DNA from 3 places in the Pseudonocardia sediminis genome. Region 1 is predicted to be linked to each of the others. Evidence: riboswitches for the same ligand, from Rfam matches in the RefSeq annotation. Region 1 holds a riboswitch; each other region holds the start of a gene.
What was found. Region 1 has a riboswitch for cobalamin ahead of cobN (cobaltochelatase subunit CobN). Riboswitches for the same ligand answer to the same signal wherever they lie in the genome.
Positions count from the first base shown of each region.

Region 2: linked by a shared signal. The riboswitch ahead of EV383_RS09710 (hypothetical protein) and the one ahead of cobN (cobaltochelatase subunit CobN) in region 1 are both predicted to bind cobalamin.
Region 3: linked by a shared signal. The riboswitch ahead of metE (5-methyltetrahydropteroyltriglutamate--homocysteine S-methyltransferase) and the one ahead of cobN (cobaltochelatase subunit CobN) in region 1 are both predicted to bind cobalamin.

Region 1 covers NZ_SHKL01000001.1:2,389,893-2,393,160, forward strand. Annotated here, with positions in the region: gene EV383_RS11195 (C40 family peptidase) at 1-796, opposite strand, end outside; cobalamin riboswitch at 912-1,091, shown strand; gene cobN (cobaltochelatase subunit CobN) at 1,215-3,268, shown strand, end outside.
Region 2 covers NZ_SHKL01000001.1:2,057,300-2,060,567, forward strand. Annotated here, with positions in the region: gene EV383_RS09700 (Dps family protein) at 1-533, opposite strand, end outside; gene EV383_RS09705 (MarR family winged helix-turn-helix transcriptional regulator) at 674-1,159, shown strand; cobalamin riboswitch at 1,220-1,421, shown strand; gene EV383_RS09710 (hypothetical protein) at 1,488-1,937, shown strand; gene EV383_RS09715 (FecCD family ABC transporter permease) at 1,944-3,026, opposite strand; gene EV383_RS09720 (FecCD family ABC transporter permease) at 3,023-3,268, opposite strand, start outside.
Region 3 covers NZ_SHKL01000001.1:4,322,157-4,325,424, forward strand. Annotated here, with positions in the region: gene metE (5-methyltetrahydropteroyltriglutamate--homocysteine S-methyltransferase) at 1-1,622, opposite strand, end outside; cobalamin riboswitch at 1,778-1,986, opposite strand; gene EV383_RS20030 (molybdopterin oxidoreductase family protein) at 2,052-3,268, opposite strand, start outside.

The DNA.
Region 1 (3,268 bases):
CGTCGCGCGGGACGGTGATCCCGTGCACGCCGTAGACGGTGCCGGCGAGCCCGGAGCAGTCCAGGCCGTACCCGGCGCGACCGCCCCACAGGTACGGCCGTCCGAGGAAACCGCGCGCGGTGGCGACCAGGTCCGCGCCGGTCGGTGACGGAGCGGCCTCGCCGTCGGCGACGACCGTCACCGCGCTCGCGGCGACCCAGCGCACCCCGTCCGACGGCGTCGCGACGAGCACCGCGCCGTCCCGGGAGTCGAGGACGGGCAGGCGGGTGTTCGCGCTGACCTCGGTCGCCCGCCGGGTCAGCGCAAGATCCTCGTGGAGCCAGGTGAGCGGCGCCGACACGACGGCGGTCGGTCTGTCCGCGGTCAGCGCGGCGAACCCGGCGGAGTCGGTGAGCTGGGCGTCGGGGATCCAGCCGGGGTAGCCGGCCGCGTTCTTCGGGGTGGGCTGGCCGGGCACCGCGACCTGCGTCCAGCCGCCGCGGCGGTCGAGCACCTCGACGTGCCGGCCGTAGAGCGCCTGGGTCTGGGTGCGGTTCGACGACGTCAGGTCGAGCTTCTGGGCGGTGGTCATCGCGGCGAGCCAGCCCGGTACGTCGGACGGGTTCGCCAGCGCGGGCCGGTCGACCGGGCGCGGGGAGTCCGGCGAGGTCCAGACGGTGGCCACCGCGACGTCGACGACGGTGGAGGACGACGGCGGTGACGTCGGGACGGACGCCTCGGCGGTCGTCACCGGGATCAGGGCCAGGGCCAGGGCCGGCGCCAGCACGGACGCCACGGAACGCAGAGATCGGAGCACGGAACGTCCTTCGCGGGGGAGACCCCGATCGTCGGCGATCACGAGCGATCCGGACAAGACGGACCACCCGACCGAACGCGTGACGACGGCGACCTCTCCCACCCTCGCTTGACGCGGTGCGCCCGCGTTGCGGACAGTGTTGCCACACCTTCATACGGCGGGCGGGAACAGGAAGCCGGTGCGAATCCGGCGCGGTCCCGCCACTGTCACCGGGGAGCGGACCCCACCTCACGGCCACGGACCCACGGGTCCGGAAGGCCGGGGCGAGCGCCGATCCGGGAGCCAGGACACTGCCCTGCCCGCCGCCCGTGCGCTCACCTGCGCTCGGGCCGACCGACCCGGGACGCGGATCCCGAGGAAGGCTCACCGCCGTGCGCCTCGCCCTGTCCTGCCCTGCCGTCACCGGGGGAGCAGCCGCATGATCCTGCTGCTCTCGACCTCGGACACCGACCTCCTCTCGGCGCGGGCCTCCGGCGCGGACTACCTGCCCAAGAACCCGAACTTCGTGCCGCTCGACGACCTGCGGACGATGGCGACCGACGCCGACGTCGTCGTGATCCGGGTGCTCGGCGGCTACCGGTACTTCGAGCAGGGCCTGGACATGCTCCGCGGGCTCGACACCCCGCTGGTCGCGCTCGGCGGGGAGATGGCCCCGGACGCGGAGATGATGGAGCTCTCCAGCGTCCCGGCCGGCGTCGCGGCGGAGTCGCACACCTACCTCGCGCAGGGCGGGCCGGCGAACCTCGCCCAGCTGCACGCGTTCCTCTCCGACACCGTGCTGCTCACCGGTGAGGGCTTCGCCCCGCCGGAGGAGCTGCCGCAGTGGGGGCTCCTCGAGCGGGAGGCGACCCGGCAGGACGGGCCGACCGTCGCCGTCCTCTACTACCGCGCCCAGCAGCTGGCCGGGAACACCCACTACGTCGCCGCGCTGTGCGACGCGATCGAGAACGCCGGCGCGAACCCGCTGCCGATCTTCTGCGCGTCGCTGCGCCAGGCCCCCGGCGCGCTGCTGGAGCGGCTGCGCGAGGCCGACGCCATGGTCGTCACCGTGCTCGCGGCCGGCGGCACCCGACCCGCCGCCGCACAGGCCGGAGGCGACGACGAGGAGTGGGACGTCGCCGAGCTCGCCGCGCTCGACGTCCCGATCCTGCAGGGGCTGTGCCTGACGTCGTCGCGGGCGATGTGGTCGGAGAACGATGACGGCCTGTCCCCGCTCGACGTCGCCACCCAGGTCGCGGTGCCCGAGTTCGACGGCCGGCTGATCACCGTCCCGTTCTCGTTCAAGGAGATCGACGCCGACGGGCTCGCCACCTACGTGCCCGACCCCGAGCGCGCCGCCCGCGTCGCCGGGATCGCCGTGCGGCACGCGAACCTGCGGCGGATCCCGAACGCGGACAAGAAGATCGTGCTGATGCTCTCTGCGTACCCGACGAAGCACGCGCGGATCGGCAACGCGGTCGGCCTCGACACCCCGGCCAGCACCGTCGCACTGCTCCGCGCCATGGACGCCGCCGGCTACGACATCGGCGACTTCCCCGGCGTCGAGAACGGCGACGGCGACGCGCTGGTGCACGCGCTGATCGAGGCCGGCGGGCAGGACCCGGACTGGCTGACCGAGCAGAAGCTGGCCCACAACCCGGTCCGGATCTCCGCGGCGTCCTACCGGCGCTGGTTCGACACGCTGCCCGACGACTTCCGCGCGGGCGTCGAGGAGGCGTGGGGCCCGGCTCCCGGCGACCAGTACGTCGACCGCAGCCACGACCCCGAGGGCGAGATCGTCGTCGCGGCCCTGCGTTCGGGCAACGTGACGCTGATCGTGCAGCCCCCGCGCGGGTTCGGCGAGAACCCGATCGCGATCTACCACGACCCGGCCCTGGCGCCGTCGCACCACTACCTGGGCGCCTACCGCTGGCTGGCCGCCCCCGTCGCCGACGGCGGCTTCGGCGCCGACGCCGTGGTGCACATCGGCAAGCACGGCAACCTGGAGTGGCTGCCGGGCAAGACGCTGGGCATGTCCGCATCCTGCGGGACCGACGCCGCGCTCGGCGACCTGCCGCTGATCTACCCGTTCCTGGTCAACGACCCCGGCGAGGGCACCCAGGCCAAGCGTCGCGCGCACGCCACGCTGATCGACCACCTGATCCCGCCGATGGCCCGCGCCGAGGCCTACGGCGACATCTCCCGGCTCGAGCAGCTCCTCGACGAGCACGCGAACATCTCCGCGCTCGACCCGGTGAAGCTGCCCGCGATCCGCCAGCAGATCTGGACGCTGATGCAGGCGGCGAAGCTCGACCACGACCTCGGCCTGGAGGAGCGCCCGCACGAGGCCGAGTTCGACGACTTCCTCCTCAACGTCGACGGCTGGCTCTGCGAGATCAAGGACGTCCAGATCCGCGACGGGCTGCACGTGCTCGCCGCCGCGCCGGAGGGCGGGCCGCGGGTCGAGCTGGTCCTGGCGATGCTGCGCGCCCG
Region 2 (3,268 bases), 330 kb from region 1:
GCGTCGTTCTCGGTGGAGGCCCCGGCCTGGCTCAGCGTGCCGTCGGCGCTCTCCAGGTGCGCGCGGACGAACCACTGGTACTGCTCGAGGTCCGCCGACTGCCCGGTCAGCATGTCCTCGGTCACGTGGTCGATCTTGCCGGTGCTGTCGATCGCGGCCCGGTGGTCGCCGACGACGCCGGAGTAGACGAGGTCGAGCGCGCCCAGGTGCTTGATCGCGGCGCCGCGGCCGATCGAGTAGTCGTCCCAGCTGCGGGCGGCGACGAGGGCGCCGGGCGTGCCGGTCGGCGAGCCGCCGAGGGTCGCGATGCGCTCGGCGACGGCGTCGACCATCTCGCGCACGCCGTCGACCTGCGGGTCGAGCATGGTGTGCACGGCGATGAAGTGCGGGCCCACGACGTTCCAGTGGACGTGCTTGAGCGTCAGCGCGAGGTCGTTGAGGGCGTTGAGGCGGTCCTGCAGGATGCGGACGACCTCACCGGCCTGGTCGCGCTCGATGCCGGGAACGGTGTACTGGACGGTGTCGGTCGACACGTGGTGTCCTCTCGAAGTGATGGCGGGTCACGGGACGGACGTCGTCCGGCCGTGACCGTCGGACTTCCCGCCTACCCCGCCCGCGGCCGGTCATGCACGCGAGTCGTGCGAAGCCGATTACCGAGTGCGACCATCGACGGGTGAGCCCATCGCCCGCCCCGCCCGACGGGGACGCCCTCGTCGACGCCGTGATGACGGCCAGCCGTGCGCTGCTGGCGGTCGCCGCGCGGTCGGTGGCGGCGGTCGACGAGGACGTCACGTTGCCGCAGTACCGGACGCTGGTCGTGCTCGCCCAGTACGGGGCCCGCCGTCCCGCGGACCTGGCCGCCTCGCTGTCGGTGACCCCGTCCACCGCGACCCGGATGTGCGACCGCCTGGTGGCGAAGGGCCTGATCGACCGCGAGCGGTCCGACGACGACCGGCGGGCCGTCGGGGTCGCGCTGACCAGGGCGGGGGAGGACCTGGTGCGTGACGTCACCGGCCGCCGCCGCAAGGAGCTCGGCACCCTGCTCGGCGCGATGCCCGAGAGCGGCCGTCTCGCCGTCGTGGAGGCCCTGCGGTCGTTCGCCGCCGCGGCCGGGGAGATCCCGGAGACGGAGTGGGCGGTCGCACCGACCCCGCTGTGACGTTGCGCCGGTAGGCCGGTCGGGACCGGGTCCGGGTTGACCACCGCGCCCCGCCGTGGTGATGTCGTCGGCGACGACGGTGCAGGAAGCCGGTGCGAATCCGGCGCGGTCCCGCCACTGTCATCGGGGAGCACGTCCCACCGCGGCCCCGTTCCTCCGGGGACGGGACGTCGTGGACGGTCACTGCCGGTACCCACCGGTGGGAAGACCGGGCCGTGCGGATCCGGGAAGCCAGGAGACTGGCCGTCGTCGCGCGGTATCGGTGGGCGCGAGGCCCGCGGAGCCGCGGATCCGACGGCAGAGGGCGCGGACCCTCGAGGAGGCCACGATGACCGGCGACGGTCCTGCTACCACCCCTGCCCGCGCGGGCACGCTCGTCGTGCTCGGCGCGACCGGTCCGGCCGGATCCTCCGACGGCGGATCCTCCGACGCCGGGCCGTCCGGCCCCGAGCGGGCCGCCGACCTGCTCGCCGCGGCCGACGTCGTGTTCACCGGTCCGGCCGGGCCCGGCGCCGATCCCGAGTCGACGGTGCTGTTCTACGTCGAGGCCTGGCGGGTCGAGCCGGTCCGCCCGGGCGAGGCGGCACGGCGGATCGCCGAGGTGCTCGACGGCGCCCCGGGGCGGGTCGCGGTGCTGGTGACGGCCGGGCCGCCGTCCGCCGACACCGCCATGACCGCCGCGCTGGACGGCCTGCGGCACACGGCTCCCGGGATCCGGGTCCGGGACACCGGCGCGGTCGCGCTGCTGCCCCCGCGCCGGGTGCCGCTCGGGTCCTGACCCCGCTCAGACGCGGGCGGACCGCCCGCGGACCAGCAGCCAGATCAGGTACGGGGCGCCGATCGCGGCGGTGACGATCCCGACCGGAAGCTCCGCGGGGAGCACGGTGCGCGCGATCAGGTCGGAGACCACCACCAGCAGCCCGCCGTAGACGGCGGAGGCGAGCAGCGGCGGGCGCGGCGCCCCGACCAGCCGCAGGCAGATCTGCGGCACGACCAGCGCGACGAACGCGATCGGGCCGGCGCTGGCGGTGGCCACCGCCGTCAGCGCGACGGCCAGCACGATCAGCGCGGACCGTGCCACGTTCACCCGCACGCCGAGGGCGGTCGCGGTGTCGTCGCCGAACTGCAGCGCGCCGAGCCCGAACGCCAGCAGCAGCGCGACCGGCACCAGCACCAGCAGCGCGATCGACACCGGGACGACGTTCTCCCAGCCGCGGGCGTTGAGGCTGCCGGTGAGCCACACCGTGGCGCGGGCGGCGTCACCGATCCGGGCGGCGATGAGCAGCCAGGACGTCACCGCCGTCGCGGCCGCCCCCACCCCCACCCCGACCAGCACGAGGCGGTAGCCGTCGATGCCGCGCCGCCACGCCAGGCCGTAGACCAGCCCGGCGGTGAGCAGCCCGCCGGCCAGCGAGGCGAGCGGCAGCCCGGCCGCGGACAGCGCGACGGTGGACGAACCGCCGCCGAGGACGATCACCACCACCGCCGCGGTGCCGGCGCCTGCGGTGACGCCGAGGATGTCCGGGCTGGCCAGCGGGTTGCGGGCGACGGTCTGGGTGATCGCCCCGCCGATCCCGAGCGCGGCCCCGACCAGCGCCCCGGTCAGCGACCGGGGCAGCCGCAGCTGCCAGACGACGAACTGCTGCCCGCGGGTGCCGCCCCCGGCCAGCGCGGCCAGCACGTCGCCCAGCGGGATGGGGAAGTCGCCGCGCCCGACGTTCACCGCGACGGCCAGCACCAGCAGCACGAGCCCGGCCGCGGTCACCGCCAGCATCCGCGGGCGCCAGACCCCGGACAGGCCGCGCCAGCGCAGCGCGGGGCGTCCCGCCACGGTCACGGCGGACGCGGCGGGAGCCGGGGCGCTCACAGCGACGCCATCCGCCGTCGCCGCACCAGCGCGACGAAGAACGGCGCGCCGACCAGAGCGAGCACGATCCCGACCTCCAGCTCTCCGGGGCGCACCACGACCCGCCCGATGACGTCCGCGGTCAGCAGCAGCACCGCGCCCGCCAGCCCGGACGCGGGCACCAGCCAGCGCTGGTCCGGCCCGGTGACGGCGCGGCAGACGTGCGGCACGATCAGACCGACGAACGCGATCGGCCCGCACGC
Region 3 (3,268 bases), 1.9 Mb from region 1:
TCGGAGTGGAGGATCGGCGGGCGCACGCAGCGCGACCCGTAGGACTGCACCCAGCCGTGCTCGGTGGTGGCGAAGCCGTCCAGGTTCTCGGCGAAGTACTGGACCATGTCGTTGCGCTCGGGCTCGCCGTGCACCAGCACGTCGAGGCCGATCTTCTCCTGCAGCGCGACGACGCGTTCGATCTCCGCGCGCATCCGCTCGGTGTAGGCGGCGTCGTCGAGTCGCCCGGCCCGGTGCGCCGCCCGGTCGGCGCGGATCGCACCGGTCTGCGGGAACGAGCCGATCGTCGTCGTCGGGATCTCGGGCAGTCCCAGGGCCGCCCGCTGGGCCGCGGCGCGGGCCCCGGCGTCGCCGCGCCGGTAGTGGTCCTCGCCGAGCTCGACGAGACGCCGCCGGACGTCGGCGTCCCGGCCGCTCGCCGCAGCGACACCGGCCCGGACGGCGCGGGCGGCCTCGAGCTCGGAGCGGACCGCGCCCGGGCCCTCGTGCAGGGCACGGGCGAGCAGGACGACCTCGTCGACCTTCTGGTTCGCGAACGCGAGCCGGTCGACGACGTCCGCGGTGAGCCCGGTCTCGGCCTCGACGTCGTAGGGGACGTGCAGCAGCGAGCAGGAGGTGCTGATCTCCACCCGGCCCACCGCGCCCTGCAGCACGGTCGCCTTGCCGAGCGCGGCGTCGAGGTCGGTGCGCCAGACGTTGCGCCCGTCGACGACCCCGGCCAGCACCGTCTTGCCGAGCAGCGCGGGGATCCCGGACACCGACTCCAGGTCGGCGGCCCCGGCCACCAGGTCGAGACCGATCGCGTCCACCGCGGTGCGGGCCAGCACCGGCAGGGCCGGGCCGAGCTCACCGAAGTAGCTCGCGACGAGCAGCCGCGGGCGCGACGGTGCCGCGGAGAGCCGGTCGTAGACCTTCCCCAGCAGCGCGATCTCCTCCGGCGTCCGGTCGGCGGCGAACGCGGGCTCGTCGAGCTGCACCCACTCCGCTCCGGCCGCGGCCAGCTCGGCGAGCAGGTCGACGTAGACCTCCACCAGCGGCCCGACCAGGTCGAGCGGCCGGAAGCCCTCCGGGGCCTCCTCCGCGGGCTTGGCCAGCAGCAGGAACGTCAGCGGCCCGATCAGCACCGGACGGGTCCGCACACCGGCGTCCGCGGCCTCGCGGAACTCCTCGACCGCCTTGCGGTCGGTGGGGGCGAGCCGCGTCCTCGGGCCCAGCTCGGGGACCAGGTAGTGGTAGTTCGTGTCGAACCACTTGGTCATCTCGCACGCCGGGATCCCCTCCCGGCCGCGGGCCATCGCGAACAGCAGGTCGAGGCGGTCCTCGGACCCGGCGATGCCGGCGAACCGCTCCGGGACCGCACCGACGGCCAGCGCCGTGTCGAGCATCTGGTCGTAGTAGGAGAACGTGTTCGACGGCACCGAGCCCAGACCCGCGTCGCGCAGGCCCGTCCAGGTGTCGCGGCGCAGCCCGGCGGCGGTCCCGCGCAGGGTGTCGCGGTCGATCGTCCCGGCCCAGTAGCCCTCGGTGGCGCGCTTGAGCTCCCGGTCCGGTCCGATCCGGGGGTATCCGATCACGGTGCTGCCCAGGTCGGTCCGGGCGCGGGTGGATGGTGCTGAGGTCACGGCTCTCTCCTCGCGAGCGCGGTGGAGGACCCGCGGTCGTGCACGAGGAGGCACGTCCGACACCCGGCGGCCGTCACCGGAGGGGTCTCCGGCGGGCACGGCGCGGCCCGGGTTCCGCACGGCCCACCCGCGAGGCCACGGATCCGCGCGCACCGGCGGTGCACGCACCGGCGGCAGGTCTTCGGACTCGTGGGCGTCGTGCTCGTTCCTACCGGCCGTCGCTTCCCAGGGAGTTCCCAGTGCTCGTGACGGCGGTCGTTCCCACTCACCGCTGCGGGGCAGTCCCGGAGTCACACCGGGTTCCCTCTTGCCTCGCGCCGTGGCCCGCAGGGCCGCGACGCGAACCGTCGGCACGGCCGACTGTAGGGCCATCCGGCCGCGGCGCAACCGGACGTGTGCCCCCTGTCACGTCCGGTCGCGCCGGGGTGTTCAGCGCAGCGCGGGGCGCGGGCCGGTGTTGGGGGTGTGCTCCGGGGTCGGCGGCGCGGGCGGCGGTTCCGCGACGCGGATCTGCTCCCGGGTCGCGCTGTCGGTCCCGCCCCGGGTCGCCGGGACGCCGCGACGGTCGGCCGGGGCCGAGGCCGTCGTGGTCGGTGCCGGCGACGGCCCGTCGGCGACGTCGATCCGGGTCACCCGCGCCGAGCCGATCTTGAACAGCGGCTGCTTCGAGACCGGGTCCCACGCCGAGAGCGTCGTCTCGTTGGCCGCGTGCCCGGTCGGGGTGCGCCCGTCGCCGTCGTCCCACCAGCCGTAGTGGAACGGGAGGAACACCACCCCGTCGCGGCCGCGCCCGACCCGGGCCGGGACCTCGACGGCGCCGCGGCGCGTCTGGACCCGCACCCGGTCGCCCTCACCGACGCCGAGCAGTGCGGCGTCGGCGACCGAGAGCTCCGCCCAGCCGTCCGGTGCCGCGCGGTTGAGCTGCGGCGAGCGTCCGGTCTTGGTGCGGGTGTGGAACTGGTAGGCGGTCCGGCCGGTGGTGAGCGCGAACGGGAAGTCCGGGTCCGGTGACTCGGGCGGCGCGACGTGCTCGCACGCCCGCAGGAAGGCCCGGCCGTGCGGCGGCGAGGCGAGGTAGTCCTGCCGCGACACGGCCTCGCCGGTGACCAGGTCGTGGCCGTAGGTCTCGCAGACGTCGGGGTCGGTGGCGAACACCCCGTCGGCGTAGAGCCGGTTCACCCCCGCCGGCTGCTCGTCGGTGCACGGCCACGGGATCCCGCTGCCGCCGCGCAGCGCGTCGTAGGACAGCCCCGAGTAGTCGCAGAGCCGCCCGCGGCTGCACTCGCGCCAGGCGTCGAACGCGCCCTCCGGCGTGGACCAGCCGATCAGCGGGGCGCCGTCGCGGTCGCGGAAGTCCATCCGGGTGCCGTAGTCGAGAAAGATGTCGAGGTCGCTGCGCGCCTCACCGGGTGGCTCGACGGCCTTCTCCGACAGGTGCACGACCCGGTTGACGTTGGTGAACGTGCCCTGCTTCTCGCCCCACATCGCGGCCGGCAGGACGACGTCGGCGAACTGCGCGGTCTCGGTCAGGAACCCGTCCTGCACGATCACGAACAGGTCCTCGCGGGCGAGGATCTCGCGGATCCGCGGCAGCTCGGGCAACGACACGGCCGGGTTCGTCGCGGCGATCCAGAGGAAGGCGATGT